Regions from separate parts of the Lysinibacillus fusiformis genome, predicted to be linked through region 1. Evidence: a T-box and tRNA genes for the amino acid it is inferred to sense, from the RefSeq annotation. Region 1 holds a T-box; the other holds one or more tRNA genes.

Region 1 (7,632 bases):
GACTACGTAGTTTAACATAGAAACTAGTAGGAATGACCATATGAATGTTACGATATATTGCATTAATTTCACCTCAACCGAACTTTTTTCATCATAAGGTTTTACTCATATTCATTATCATATCATAACATAAATCAAAAAAAAATGAACCATTTATGTGAAACATGGCGATTTTGTCACAACAAATATGTGTTTTTGTATTTTATGTTTGGTGGTGTTAAAGTATTTAGGAATGGTTCTGAAATAGGGGAATGCGCTCCTAAGCTGGTGAAAAGGGCTCAGAAATAGTGGAAATCCGCTCCTAAACGGATAGAAAGCGCTCAAAAACAGGATGCCCCCGCTCAAAGATGGATGGAAAGCGCTCTAAAAAGGGAGAACCCCGCTCAAAGGTGGATGGAAAGCGCTCTAAAAAGGGAGAACCCCGCTCAAAGGTGGATGGAAAGCGCTCTAAAAAGGGAGAACCCCGCTCAAAGGTGGATGGAAAGCGCTCCAAAAAAGAAGGCCCCCGCTCAAAGGTGGATGGAAAGCGCTCTAAAAAGGGAGAACCCCGCTCAAAGGTGGATGGAAAGCGCTCTAAAAAGGGAGAACCCCGCTCAAAGGTGGATGGAAAGCGCTCCAAAAAAGAAGGCCCCCGCTCAAAGATGGATGAAAAGCGCTCTAAAAAAGAAGGGCCCCGCTCAAAAATGGAGAGAAAGCGCTCTAAAAAGGGAGAACCCCGCTCAAAGGTGGAGAGAAAGCGCTCTAAAAAGGGAGAACCCCGCTCAAAGATGGATGGAAAGCGCTCCAAAAAGGGAGAACCCCGCTCAAAGGTGGAGAGAAACCGCTCCAAAATAGGTGAACCCCGCTCTAGGTTCACTAAAAGCGCTCCAAAAACTAAAGAAACTGCTCAACAAAGGATAATAAACCCTCTAAAATAAAAGAACCCCATTTCATCAAATTCCTTCACCTCTATAATGAAACAACACCACGCTCATACACATAAAATTTAAATCATCTTGCGTCTTTCCTTTTGTATGCGTTATAATTATGACCAGTTACTAATAATTGATAGTAAGAAAGCTGAGGGGTTGCTATATGAACGCTGGTATTATAGGAATAGGCAAATATGTTCCTGAGAAGGTCGTTACAAATTTTGATTTGGAAAAAATAATGGATACTTCGGATGAATGGATTCGTACTCGAACAGGCATTGAAGAACGTCATTTTGCGGCAGATGATCAGGAAACTTCAGATTTAGCAGTAGCTGCTGCAAAAGAAGCTATTGCAAATGCGGGGATTACGCCTGAGGAAATTGGTTTAATTCTTGTAGCAACTGTCACACAGGATCAAAATTTTCCAAGTGTAGCATGTATGGTTCAGGAACAACTCGGAGCAGTGAATGCTGCAGCGATGGATCAAGCAGCAGCATGTGCAGGATTTATATATAGCTTAGTGACAGCAAAGCATTTTGTTGAGGCAAATGCTTATAAATATGTCTTAGTAGTAGGTGTAGAAAAGCTGTCGAAAGTCGTTGATTGGGAAGATCGTAATACAGCTGTATTATTTGGCGATGGTGCTAGTGCAGCTATCGTTGGGCCAGTATCTGAAGGTAGAGGTATTTTATCATTCGAACTTGGTGCAGACGGTACAGGCGGAAAGAATCTTTACTTATCGAAGCAAGACACAATTGCGATGAATGGTCGTGAAGTGTTTAAGTTTGCTGTGCGTCAAATGGGTGAATCGGCTGTTAATGTATTAGAAAAAGCGGGATTAACAAAAGAAGATGTTGATTTTTTAGTGCCGCATCAGGCAAATATACGAATTATGGAATCTGCTCGTGAACGATTAGAGCTACCACCAGAAAAAATGTCAAAAACGATTCATAAATACGGAAATACTTCAGCAGCATCTATTGGGATTTCCTTGGTAGATGAGCTCGAAGCAGGTAAGATTAAAGAGGATGATTTATTAGTCCTTGTAGGTTTTGGTGGCGGCTTAACATGGGGTGCCGTAGCCATGAGATGGGGAAAATAAGTAGGAAAAATGCTTGAGGGGAGTAAGACAATGAGTAAACGACGAGTAGTAATTACAGGAATTGGCGCAGTTACACCACTAGGAAATAGCATCGAAGAAACATGGGCAAACATTAAAGCTGGTAAATCTGGCATAGGTGAGCTGACACGTTTAAATAAAGATCTTTTTGCAGCAAAAATCGCAGCAGAAGTGAAGGACTTCGATATTGAAAAATATATTGATCGTAAAGAAGCACGTAAAATGGATCGTTTCACACAATACGCATTAGCTGCTTCCATTATGGCTATGGAAGATGCACAGCTAACAATTGATGAAGAGCTAGCTCCACGTGCAGGTGTATGGATTGGCTCTGGTATCGGTGGAATGGAAACATATGAACAACAATTTTTAACATTCCAAGAGCGTGGTGCAAGACGTGTTAGTCCATTCTTTATTCCAATGATGATTCCTGATATGGCTTCGGGCCAAGTTTCTATTCACTTTGGTGCAAAGGGAATTAACTCTTGCTCTGTAACGGCATGTGCTTCGGGTACAAACTCTATAGGGGATGCCTTTAAAGTAATTGAACGTGGGGATGCAGATGTAATGATTTCGGGTGGTGCTGAATCACCAATCGTAACAATGGCTGTGGCAGGCTTCTGTGCCAATACAGCTTTATCATTAAATCAAGACCCACAAGCAGCATGTCGCCCATTCGATAAAAACCGCGATGGCTTTATTATCGGAGAAGGTGCAGGTATCGTTATTTTAGAAGAATATGAACATGCAAAAGCTCGTGGTGCCAAAATCTATGCTGAAGTTTTAGGTTATGGTGCAACAGGTGATGCACATCACATTACGGCTCCAGCTCCAGAGGGTGAAGGTGCAGCACGTGCGATGACGCAAGCGTTAACAGATGGTGGCGTAGAGCCATCACAAGTTGATTATATTAATGCTCATGGTACGAGTACGCCATACAATGATTTATTTGAAACACAAGCTGTTAAAACTGCTTTTGGTGAGCATGCGTATAAGCTTGCAATGAGCTCTACAAAATCGATGACGGGTCACTTATTAGGAGCAGCTGGTGGTGTGGAAGCGATTTTCACAGCATTAGCCCTTAAAGAAGGGATTTTACCTCCTACAATCAATTTAAAAGATTCTGATCCTGAATGTGATTTAGATTATGTTCCAAACGAAGCAAGAGAGGCAAGTATTCAATACGCAATGAGTAATTCTCTTGGTTTTGGTGGTCACAACGCAAGTCTTCTATTCAAAAAATATGAAGCCTAATATGTAAACATAAAAAACGTCAGCCGAATTTAAATGGCTGACGTCTTTTTTTATAGTTTTGTGAATAAATGATAAGTAAGAAGAAATAGAAAGGATGCCACTACGATGTTTCGTCTCTTTTTATTTTTAGTAAGTTATGGCTTAATGATCCTCTCAGTAGGGAATCTCATATTGTATTTAAATTACCGCACACTAGGTTATTCATGGAAGGTTGTTTTCAAGTTTATTTTTCAAACAACAGAATTTTATATGGCGGTAGGAGCCTGTATTATCATCTGTGCAGTTGTGCTTGATCTAGGCTTTGATCGATCCTCAGACAAGCCGTAAGTTTAGCGACGTGCGCGACCAAGACCCATGGCATCTTCCATACGTTTTAATGTAGCACTAGCAATCGCATTCGCCTTTTCAGCACCTTCATCTAGAATGACATCTAATTCGGATGATTCTACTAGATGATAGAATTTTTCTTGAATAGGTGTTAGGTGTTCAATCACTGCTGTTGCTACACCTTGCTTGAATCCACCATATCCAATTCCCTCATATTTTTTGACTAAATCTTCAATCGCTATACCTGAAATAGCCGATTCGATTGTCAATAAATTTGAAACGCCTGGTTTATTTTCCACATCAAATGCAACGATACCGTCAGAGTCTGTAACGGCTGATTTAATTTTTTTCTCAATTTCTTTCGCCGTATCTAATAAACGGATTGTCGCTTTCGTATTTGGATCTGATTTACTCATTTTCTTTGTTGGCTCTTGTAAGGATTTAATACGAGCGCCTGCTTTTGGTAGTTGAATTTCTGGAATCGTTAAAACATCACCAAAGCGTTTGTTAAAGCGTTCTGCTAGGTCACGAGTCAGTTCGATATGCTGCTTCTGATCATCGCCGACAGGAACAATATTTGTGTTATAAAGTAGTATGTCTGCAGCCATTAAAGGTGGGTATGTTAAAAGAGCAGCAGATACGCTTTCTTTACCGTGTGATTTTTCTTTAAATTGTGTCATGCGTTCTAGCTCTCCGATAGACGCAACACATTGTAACATCCATCCTGCCTGAGCATGCGCTGGCACCTCTGATTGGATGAATAACGTAGATTTTTTAGGGTCAATGCCCGTAGCAATATAGGTAGCAGCTAGCTTACGAATACTTTCTCGTAATTCTTTAGGGTCCTGTGCAACAGTTATGGCATGTTGATCAACGATACAATAAACCGCATTTCCTTCATCTTGTAGTGCAGGGAATTGCTTGAATGCTCCTAAATAGTTCCCTAAAGTTACGATACCTGTAGGCTGTACGCCAGAAAAAATAGTTGTCATTAAAATTTCCTCCTCGAATTCAAATTCTGTGACAATTGTCAGCAGCGTTACCTTCATCTTTCAATCTGTTTGATGAAGACAAAAAAACATCATGCGTCCTCATTAGATTTTTTCTAATGAAGGGACGAATGATGTTTGAATCCGCGGTACCACCCAGCTTGCCTAAAAAGGCCACTCAGCTTCGTAACGTGAAGGGACGAGCTTTGCTATTAGCTTTAAGAAGCGTTCACAAAGCTAACTCGGAAGTCCATTCCACATGCCTCCACGATCTGTTTGCAGCAACCACAGACTCTCTATACGTGAATTAGCATATGTACTACTCTTCGTCAGCGTTTTTCTCAATTTAAATTGTTCAAATTGATTTGATTGCAAAGAATTATATTATAAAGATTTCTTTATGTAAAGTCAGACTTTTGACGGTGTTTTTTTTCGAGAAAAAATTATATGCTTTTTTTGTTATGTAATTTTGTTATAAATATAAATTTTTTTATTAAAATATTGTTGAGGTGTACACGTCGAATTGACAATTTTCTCGTTTATTTTTCTTAAATGAGAACAAGTAAGATAGATGTTTGGATGTTTAAAATGCTTGAAAAGTGGGAATGGTAGTAGTAGCACATAAGTTTGAAGAAAATACACTACATTAAAAAGCTGTATAAATAGACAGAATATTTAGGGATAGGTTCAGACTTTTTTTATTGGAACTATATTCAAATACAGCGGAGTACTGTATAATGGTACTGTGTATTTTACATTACATTAATTCTAATTTAACACACTGGTTCTGGTTTATAGATAATGATTCGAAATGAAAGGATGTGTCAGAATGATCGTAACCCTATTTACATCACCAAGTTGTACCTCTTGTCGTAAAGCGAAAGCTTGGTTAGAGGAGCACGAAATTCCATATACAGAACGTAATATATTTTCTGAACCGCTCAGCATTAGTGAAATAAAAAAAATTTTACGTATGACAGAAGACGGAACTGATGAAATTATTTCTACTCGTTCAAAAATATTCCAAAAATTAAATGTGGATGTTGAAAGTTTACCATTACAACGTTTATATGAATTAATTCAGGAATATCCTGGCTTATTACGTAGACCAATCATTTTAGATGAAAAACGTCTACAGGTTGGCTACAATGAAGATGAAATTCGTCGTTTCTTACCTCGAAAAGTTCGAGCATATCAATTACAAGAAGCGCAACGAATGGTGAATTAAACCTTTCTATTCTGAATAATATATGTAATAGATGTTACAGATGTGGAATGCATGTTGTGACATCTTTTTTTTATGTTTTACTTCTGTAAAACCTTCTATATGAAGTATAATAATTAATAGGGAAAAGTCATATATTTCCGTAAAAGTATGTTAAACTTGATTTAAGTTAAATAGTTTACTACAATTTCAATAATTCAAATATCTTCTGTGAAACGGTGTATATCCTTTTCATTTTATGACAGAACAGCATACAATAGAGTTAGAGACAACTGTGAATACAAAAATTCATGTTTACGGTTACTCGATGGTTTTACTGTAGTGTGGTCAAAGGTTGAAAAACAAATGCAGTATGAAGGTTAAAAACAAAGAATAAAAGCATACTAATGAAACAAAACTGTTTTTCGACATATGACAGTGAAGGGAGATGAGGTCTAGTGGACATCGAACGTGTAAATGAAAATACACTCAAGCTCTTTATTACGTACAATGATATAGAGGATCGCGGCTATAGTCGTGAAGAAATTTGGTACAATCGAGCAAAGGGTGAGCAACTTTTTTGGGATATGATTGATGAAGTAAACACGGAGGATTATTTTGATGTAGAGGGTCCGATTTGGATTCATATCAATGCATCTGAAGTTGGCTTAGAAATCATTGTCACACGTGCACATATTTTAAAAGACGGTGAAACATTAGATGGTCATTCGAATTTTGATGAACACAAAGATATGTTTGCACCATTCGATGAAGTTGGAGAGGATCTTCTTAGCCAACTAACTCAATTTGGTGACATGGATGAGTCAGAATTATTTATGGATACAGACATTTATGTTTATAAATTTAAAGATATTGATGAGTTAATCCCTGTCGCAAAACGAATGACAGACGAATTAGTGGATTCCTCATTATTCAAATATGAAAATTGGTACTATCTAGTTGTTGATTTCGGAAACGCAGATGAGGATTTAAATCGTCATGATAGAAATGCAGTTATCAAGGAATTTTTAACACCATCTAATTTTACAATTCATCGTCTAGAGGAGTACGGTGAAAAAATTATGGAATTCAATTGCTTTGAAACAGTTCGAAAATACTTTGCATAAGCAATGAATCACCTAATTATTTTAGACTGTAGTGAAACTCGTAAAAGAATCGAGTTTTGCTACAGTCCTTTTTTATGCGTTCAACATCATGGATTTTTGAATAAGGTCGCATTTTTAAAATTTCAAGAAAAAACGGCTTTATTTTTGTTCGTGCAACCCAATTCTATTATAGTTGGCTAAAAAGGAGCTGATTATATGCTTATTGCCTATAACAATCAACAGCAGCTATTTCTCCCATATCAATATACGAGGAAAGCTTTACAGCGATATAGGCGGCAGATGAAATTTTTTTGTCCTCAATGTTTGGAACAAGTTCAATTGAAAATAGGTAACTATAATATTCCCCACTTTGCCCACTTCACTAAAAATCAATGTTCACAGCTATTCGCAGAAGGTGAATCTAAACTACATTTACAAGGTAAAATGCAATTATATGAGTGGTTCAAAAAAAATGGACATCAGGTGGAACTAGAGCCATTTTTAAAGCAGCTTTCTCAGCGCCCTGATTTGCTCGTTACAATCGATGAGGGGCATTTCGCAGTTGAATTTCAATGTAGCACAATCTCTCATGAAAAATGGCATCAACGAACAATGGGCTATGAAAAAAACGATATACAAGCAATTTGGCTTTTTCAAACTCCTCAAAGCAAAGAAGCAATCAACGGCATCAGAAAAATTAGAATCTCCCCATTGCTGCAAA
Region 2 (7,632 bases), 1.7 Mb from region 1:
GCTCGTCCGCTCAGGGTTAGTCGGGACCTAAGCCGAGGCCGATAGGCGTAGGCGATGGACAACAGGTTGATATTCCTGTACCACCTCCTCACCGTTTGAGAAATGGGGGGACGCAGTAGGATAGGGTAAGCGCGCTGTTGGATATGCGCGTCCAAGCAGTAAGGCGTGTGTGTAGGCAAATCCGCACACTGTAACGTTGAGCTGTGATGGCGAGTCCGTATGGACGAAGTTCCTGATTTCACACTGCCAAGAAAAGCCTCTATCGAGGTGAGAGGTGCCCGTACCGCAAACCGACACAGGTAGTCGAGGAGAGAATCCTAAGGTGTGCGAGAGAACTCTCGTTAAGGAACTCGGCAAAATGACCCCGTAACTTCGGGAGAAGGGGTGCTCTTGAGCGTGCAAGCGCATGAGAGCCGCAGTGAATAGGCCCAGGCGACTGTTTAGCAAAAACACAGGTCTCTGCAAAACCGTAAGGTGACGTATAGGGGCTGACGCCTGCCCGGTGCTGGAAGGTTAAGAGGAGTGGTTAGCGCAAGCGAAGCTGCGAATTGAAGCCCCAGTAAACGGCGGCCGTAACTATAACGGTCCTAAGGTAGCGAAATTCCTTGTCGGGTAAGTTCCGACCCGCACGAAAGGCGTAACGATCTGGGCACTGTCTCAACGAGAGACTCGGTGAAATTATAGTACCTGTGAAGATGCAGGTTACCCGCGACAGGACGGAAAGACCCCGTGGAGCTTTACTGTAGCCTGATATTGAATTTTGGTACAACTTGTACAGGATAGGTAGGAGCCAGAGATCTCGGAGCGCCAGCTTCGAAGGAGGCGTCGGTGGGATACTACCCTGGTTGTATTGAAATTCTAACCCATGCCCCTTAGCGGGGCAGGAGACAGTGTCAGGCGGACAGTTTGACTGGGGCGGTCGCCTCCTAAAAGGTAACGGAGGCGCCCAAAGGTTCCCTCAGAATGGTTGGAAATCATTCGTAGAGTGTAAAGGCACAAGGGAGCTTGACTGCGAGACCTACAAGTCGAGCAGGGTCGAAAGACGGGCTTAGTGATCCGGTGGTTCCGCATGGAAGGGCCATCGCTCAACGGATAAAAGCTACCCCGGGGATAACAGGCTTATCTCCCCCAAGAGTCCACATCGACGGGGAGGTTTGGCACCTCGATGTCGGCTCATCGCATCCTGGGGCTGTAGTCGGTCCCAAGGGTTGGGCTGTTCGCCCATTAAAGCGGTACGCGAGCTGGGTTCAGAACGTCGTGAGACAGTTCGGTCCCTATCCGTCGTGGGCGTAGGAAATTTGAGAGGAGCTGTCCTTAGTACGAGAGGACCGGGATGGACACACCGCTGGTGTACCAGTTGTCTTGCCAAAGGCATCGCTGGGTAGCTATGTGTGGACGGGATAAGTGCTGAAAGCATCTAAGCATGAAGCCCCCCTCAAGATGAGATTTCCCATTACGCAAGTAAGTAAGATCCCTCAAAGACGATGAGGTAGATAGGTTCGAGGTGGAAGTGTGGTGACACATGGAGCTGACGAATACTAATCGATCGAGGACTTAACCAAAACGTTTGAAACATTCAATGCACGTTTATCCAGTTTTGAAAGAATAAAATATTATAATATACTTGTAATTTTTATAAGATATGTTATAATAAGTATTGTCTTTCAAATAGTCTAGTGATGATGGCAAAGAGGTCACACCCGTTCCCATACCGAACACGGAAGTTAAGCTCTTTAGCGCCGATGGTAGTTGGGGGCTTCCCCCTGTGAGAGTAGGACGTCGCTAGGCTATATACTAAAATTATTCCGAAGTAGCTCAGTTGGTAGTAGCACCTGACTGTTAATCAGGTTGTCGCAGGTTCGAGTCCTGCCTTCGGAGCCATTCTTGGAGAGTTGTCCGAGTGGCCGAAGGAGCACGATTGGAAATCGTGTAGGCGGTTAACACTGTCTCAAGGGTTCAAATCCCTTACTCTCCGCCAGCACTTTGATTTGTTCCAATAGTTGGCCCCTTGGTCAAGTGGTTAAGACACCGCCCTTTCACGGCGGTAACACGGGTTCGAATCCCGTAGGGGTCACCATTTAAATACCCAGATGGAGGATTAGCTCAGCTGGGAGAGCATCTGCCTTACAAGCAGAGGGTCGGCGGTTCGAGCCCGTCATCCTCCACCATTATTTTTTACAATAGTATATATCATTATCGCGGGGTGGAGCAGTGGTAGCTCGTCGGGCTCATAACCCGAAGGTCGTTGGTTCAAATCCGGCCCCCGCAACCAAATGGTCCCGTGGTGTAGCGGTTAACATGCCTGCCTGTCACGCAGGAGATCGCCGGTTCGATCCCGGTCGGGACCGCCATTTATTTTAATAACATGGGTCAGTAGCTCAGTTGGTAGAGCATTAGATTGAAGCTCTAAGTGTCGGCGGTTCGATTCCGTCCTGACCCATCATGTTTTTTTGCCGGTGTAGCTCAGTTGGTAGAGCAACTGACTTGTAATCAGTAGGTCGTGGGTTCGACTCCTATCGCCGGCACCATGTATTCCCGGAGGGGTAGCGAAGTGGCTAAACGCGGCGGACTGTAAATCCGCTCCTTAGGGTTCGGCGGTTCGAATCCGTCCCCCTCCACCAGTTTTAATCTAATAGGGGCATAGTTTAACGGTAGAATAGAGGTCTCCAAAACCTTTGATGTGGGTTCGATTCCTACTGCCCCTGCCAATTTAATTTTATGGCGGTTGTGGCGAAGTGGTTAACGCACCTGATTGTGGTTCAGGCATTCGTGGGTTCGATTCCCATCAGTCGCCCCATTTAATTTTAAATTAGAATAATACCAAATAGTAATTATGGCGGTTGTGGCGAAGTGGTTAACGCACCTGATTGTGGTTCAGGCATTCGTGGGTTCGATTCCCATCAGTCGCCCCATTTTTATCTAATTATCTTTTGGGGTATAGCCAAGCGGTAAGGCAACGGATTTTGATTCCGTCATGCCCTGGTTCGAATCCAGGTACCCCAGCCATTTTTTTGCGGAAGTAGTTCAGTGGTAGAACACCACCTTGCCAAGGTGGGGGTCGCGAGTTCGAACCTCGTCTTCCGCTCCAAGTATGATGGCGGCATAGCCAAGTGGTAAGGCACAGGTCTGCAACACCTTTATCACCGGTTCAAATCCGGTTGCCGCCTCCATATTTTAACTGCTAATCGGTTTATCCGATTTTTTTTATCTCCATTATGCCGGTGTGGCGGAATTGGCAGACGCGCACGACTCAAAATCGTGTTCCTTTGGAGTGTCGGTTCGACCCCGACCACCGGTATCATCAAATTAATAAAAATTAAGAAAGCTCATAAATCTTGATATAACAGGGTTTATGAGCTTTTTATATTAGGGGAATTGCAACAGGTTTAGAAAGAGAAGGATTCTTTTTGAAGAAAAGGTCAACGAGAATAAAAAAAGTATAGAAAATTCATTGGAAGAGAATAGTATGAGTTTTAACGTAGAAGTTACTCATGGGTTTGAATCTCCAAAGGAATCATTAGAAACATAATTAAAACAAGAATGTTTATATTAGCATTCTTGTTTTTTTATGTGATAAAACATTGTGTGTCAGAACGTTCGCTATGATAGACTAAGCAGTTATGTTTATGTAAAACAGGTAAATTTGTTTTACAAATTTTACAGGGCTTTGGAGGGTAATAAATATCTTTACAATATTTTTCTATAAAGGTTGTGCCATTTTAGACGCCTGAAAAGAATAGGTTTATCCTATAGATTTTAGGTAAAAGACAAAGACATCTGTTTCAACATCAATAATTTTTTGAACTTTGGTGGAGAGAGAATATTTTCTTTTATACATTGATTTTTAGATTTCTATTTTTAAGATCTTTCATGGACCAATAAAACCCTACGAGTTGCATCTTCTAGTTGATTGAGAGTTAACAATCAACTAGAAGGTGCAGTTTTTATATATGTGTTGAGTGATGGACTTGATGTGGATGTAATCGATAGCACAAGAGTTGACATTTTACTCCACTACATTTATATAATCATAAACGTAATGGAGTAAGTAGAAAAAATACGGTTATGTGGAAGAAAGAAGATGATAAGAGTAAAGAGACTGTTAGAGCTTATGACTGTGTATAGTAGTAATACAGGAACAGTATTAAAGGATTGTTCACAATGTAAAAGAGGAGGAAGTGGTAAAAGGGATGCGTGTAAAAAAATCAAAGTATCTTCTTTCCTATAAAGAAGAGGATGAATATCTAATTATTAATATTTATACGAATCAAATTTACGCACTAGATAAATTTAGTTCATTTATTTGGGAAGAGTTTGATAAAACACCAATAGTCTCTGATATTTCCAAATTAATAGCTAAAAGGACAAATGAAGATATTTTAATTATTCAAAAGGATTTAGATGGATTTTTAAATTCGTTGTCAAAAGGAGGTTTAATTAAATTTGTATAATATTTTATATTTATACAAAGAATTAATATTTTTAGATTTCCAAATACGGAGAAAAGGTTTTAATGAAGTCTTTAGACGCTATATAAAAAAATATACTATAGAGGGTTCTAAAGAGATTTTTACTGAGGAGAATTCTGAAGAGATTTTGGAGTGGTTTATTCTTTTAGACCAAGTTTGCTGTTGGTATCCTAGGAAAGCAGATTGTATACACAAAACGTTAATTGGTTATAAGATACTTCAATCTAAGTATGGTATACCAGTAAACATGGTAATAGGGATAAAAAAATTTCCCTTAGAGGCACATGCCTGGATTCAATATCAGGGCCACAATCTATTTGAAGAAATGGAAAATCTTGATTCGTTGAAAGTGATTATAGATTCAAACTCGTATATGAAGGGAGTTGAACTTAGGTGAATTGGTATGTGTTTGAATTTATGGATAATTCGGAGGGGGAAGTGGATAAAAATGGACATCTTAAGATCAACAGTAAATCAAAAGTAAATTATTTCAACACATCCTCACAGAACTTTGTTTTGAAAGCAGCATATGCTCAAAATACGACCCCATATGTGTTTTTTGAAAATAATGATGTGTTAATAGTGGGAGACATTGTGATATACAATATTTTGAATCATGGTGTATATGAAAATGTTGATTGGACTGAGCAAGAATTACTCACTAATTTAATTTCCCTTTATAACACATTTGGTTTGGATTTTGTGAAGCGTTTAGATGGCGAGTTTTCATTTGTTCTATTTGATAAAAAGAATTTAACATTAATGGCCTGTAGAGATACCTTGGGGGTAAAAAGGCTCTTTTATTTAAAAACCGATACAAAATTAGTAGTTGCGAGCGATATCTTTCTATTGAAAAGTTATCTAAATACACCTGAGTTGAACGGTGTTTACTTTCAAGAATATCTAAATGCAAAAGGAATTGTTGATTCCTATTTAACGCCATATAAAGAGATCTTGCGTTTACCGAGTGGGAATATGTTTGTTTATGAAAATAAGGAAATTAACCTAATAAACTATGTGAATTATGATGAATTATTTTCTGATAAATGGATGATGAAGGAGACAACTATAAATCGGGAAGCGTTAATTGAAGAATTCGAAAGTATTTTGAACAAAGCAGTTTTGAGGAGAGTACGGAAAAGCGAGCGAAATACGGTGTTATTAAGCGGTGGCTTAGACTCAACTACTATTTTTAATGTGTCAAAACGATTGGGGCATAGATACGGAGAAATTAATTCGGTAAGCGTTGTTTTTGATGAATTAAAGGAATGCGATGAAAGTGCATATATAACGGAATTATTAGAACAATATAATTCTAAAGGTACTTTTCTAAATTATGATTCAGTATTGATGTATGAAGATCTTCGGAATAATATATTACGTTTTGACGAACCGTATGCTACTGCTCCTACATGTGAATTTATTTCTCCCTTAATAGAGTCAAGTGTGAACAATAATACATATAGTATCCTAACAGGTTATGGTGGTGACCAACTTTTAACGAATCCGCCGTATTTATTAAGAGATTACGTTAGAGAAGGAAAAATAAAGGATATGTTCGGCGATTTAACTAAATATTGTATGTATACAAATATGTCTGCTTTTAAAGGATTACGTGAGTACATCATTCAACCACATCCTTTTAGTAGAACAACTAAAAATAAACGGAATCATGCTAGAAATTTATTGCATCAAATGTTAAATGCAAAAGCCAATCATTATATGGATAGGGCGATAGGTGGCTTTTATGGTGCGGATATAAAACATCCTTTTTTAGATAGGGAGTTAATTTCTTTTATGATTAAAATCCCTAGTCATATTCTCTTTGATCCTTTCTACACGAAAAAAATTTTAAGAGACTCTCAGAAAAATAAGTTACCTGACAGTATTCGACTGCGTATAAATAAAACATCACACATTGCTCATACATTAAAGAGTATAAGGAAAAATTGGAATTCAATTTATTCTAATGTAAAGTCACCTTTAGTTGTCTCAAAGTTAGGTCTTTGTTCCGAAGAGTTTTGGGAAGAAAATTTATATAAGTGGAGAAATGGTTTGTTGATAGATGAGGCTTTTTTATTGCTGTTCTCCATTGAAGTATGGATTATGCAAGAAGTGTAATGAATCAATATTAATAAGGAGGCTGTTAGTGTAGGTGTATTGTGCTATTTCTAAGGGTTGCAGGAGGAAATAATTATGTTAATGACATATAGCAAACCAATGCTTTTAGATAGTGGAAATAGTTCGGAAATCATTAAAGGTCAATGTGGCTGGGGTAAAGAATTGCCATTTTTTGATGAAACAGGTGCTGTAAAAGGTAGTTATAGAAGACGTAAATATAGAACCGAACCATGTTATGGTCCTGGAGTTGTAAATATATGTTACGTTTGTAAGACTGAAACGGTTAGTTGTTCTGCAGAAAAAGATGACTGCTAACTTATAAATAGGTTAATACCAAAACTATTTTATTTATTTCGATGTTAACTGTAATTAATGTTCTACTTTTTTATTACATAAAAGTTGTAACAGGAATGTATAGTCAAGAACAGGTTTTGGTGAAGAGTCTACGATGAATCGTTATGGTTCTATAGCAGAAAATAAATACAAAAACTAAATTTGCCCTATAGTAATAGCACAATACTCCTACAAAATGTGAAATGAACGTTTTCATATTTTTCTAACTGATAAAAAAAGTATGACACTAATTTTCGGGATTGTATTTTTGATTTTCTTTTTTTACAATTTGACAAAATTAAGAAACTGCATTGATTTTCAGCGGAGATTTATACAGATTGAGCAAATAGATTTCCTGGAAAAGGGAAGAACATATTTGATTTCGGATGAAAATAACATTTTTGATAACTTATATGTTTTGAATGCTTTTTATCGTAGAATTTCAAAAAAGAGAGAAGTTATTTTGATAAAAGTGTTATTTGAAAACGATAACGAGATAAAAGTCGAACATTTGATGAAATTAAATCAATTGCAAATTGAAGAAATTCCAGTATTACTATATATGGGTGAAAAATATTATTGGGAAGATATAATGAATTTTTCTTCATAAGGTAAATCTCTTTGAAACAATATAAAATTTTGTGTGTATTTTACTATTAAAATCCTTGTATATTAAAGGATTTTAATAGTGGCTTGAAAGAAAAGGAGT

What was found. A T-box is a leader RNA that pairs with one kind of tRNA and senses whether it is charged. The one in region 1 lies ahead of trpS (tryptophan--tRNA ligase), so its partner is inferred to be a tRNA-Trp.
Region 2: it encodes a tRNA-Trp, which carries the amino acid that the T-box ahead of trpS (tryptophan--tRNA ligase) is inferred to sense. The anticodon was not compared.

Annotation. Positions count from the first base shown of each region.
Region 1 covers NZ_CP070490.1:2,613,554-2,621,185, forward strand. The annotation lists gene JTI58_RS12720 (YjzD family protein) at 1-63, opposite strand, end outside; gene JTI58_RS12725 (hypothetical protein) at 348-917, shown strand; gene JTI58_RS12730 (beta-ketoacyl-ACP synthase III) at 1,075-2,013, shown strand; gene fabF (beta-ketoacyl-ACP synthase II) at 2,044-3,285, shown strand; gene JTI58_RS12740 (YuzI family membrane protein) at 3,391-3,612, shown strand; gene trpS (tryptophan--tRNA ligase) at 3,615-4,604, opposite strand; T-box leader at 4,722-4,943, opposite strand; gene spxA (transcriptional regulator SpxA) at 5,434-5,829, shown strand; gene mecA (adaptor protein MecA) at 6,264-6,932, shown strand; gene JTI58_RS12760 (competence protein CoiA) at 7,128-7,632, shown strand, end outside.
Region 2 covers NZ_CP070490.1:948,585-956,216, reverse strand. The annotation lists rRNA gene JTI58_RS04890 (23S ribosomal RNA) at 1-1,562, shown strand, start outside; rRNA gene rrf (5S ribosomal RNA) at 1,673-1,788, shown strand; tRNA gene JTI58_RS04880 (tRNA-Asn) at 1,805-1,881, shown strand; tRNA gene JTI58_RS04875 (tRNA-Ser) at 1,887-1,978, shown strand; tRNA gene JTI58_RS04870 (tRNA-Glu) at 2,003-2,077, shown strand; tRNA gene JTI58_RS04865 (tRNA-Val) at 2,093-2,168, shown strand; tRNA gene JTI58_RS04860 (tRNA-Met) at 2,198-2,272, shown strand; tRNA gene JTI58_RS04855 (tRNA-Asp) at 2,276-2,351, shown strand; tRNA gene JTI58_RS04850 (tRNA-Phe) at 2,368-2,440, shown strand; tRNA gene JTI58_RS04845 (tRNA-Thr) at 2,453-2,528, shown strand; tRNA gene JTI58_RS04840 (tRNA-Tyr) at 2,538-2,621, shown strand; tRNA gene JTI58_RS04835 (tRNA-Trp) at 2,635-2,708, shown strand; tRNA gene JTI58_RS04830 (tRNA-His) at 2,722-2,797, shown strand; tRNA gene JTI58_RS04825 (tRNA-His) at 2,837-2,912, shown strand; tRNA gene JTI58_RS04820 (tRNA-Gln) at 2,932-3,006, shown strand; tRNA gene JTI58_RS04815 (tRNA-Gly) at 3,014-3,088, shown strand; tRNA gene JTI58_RS04810 (tRNA-Cys) at 3,097-3,170, shown strand; tRNA gene JTI58_RS04805 (tRNA-Leu) at 3,218-3,298, shown strand; gene JTI58_RS04800 (PqqD family protein) at 4,191-4,451, shown strand; gene JTI58_RS04795 (lasso peptide biosynthesis B2 protein) at 4,444-4,866, shown strand; gene JTI58_RS04790 (asparagine synthase-related protein) at 4,863-6,590, shown strand; gene JTI58_RS04785 (hypothetical protein) at 6,666-6,905, shown strand; gene JTI58_RS04780 (hypothetical protein) at 7,300-7,533, shown strand.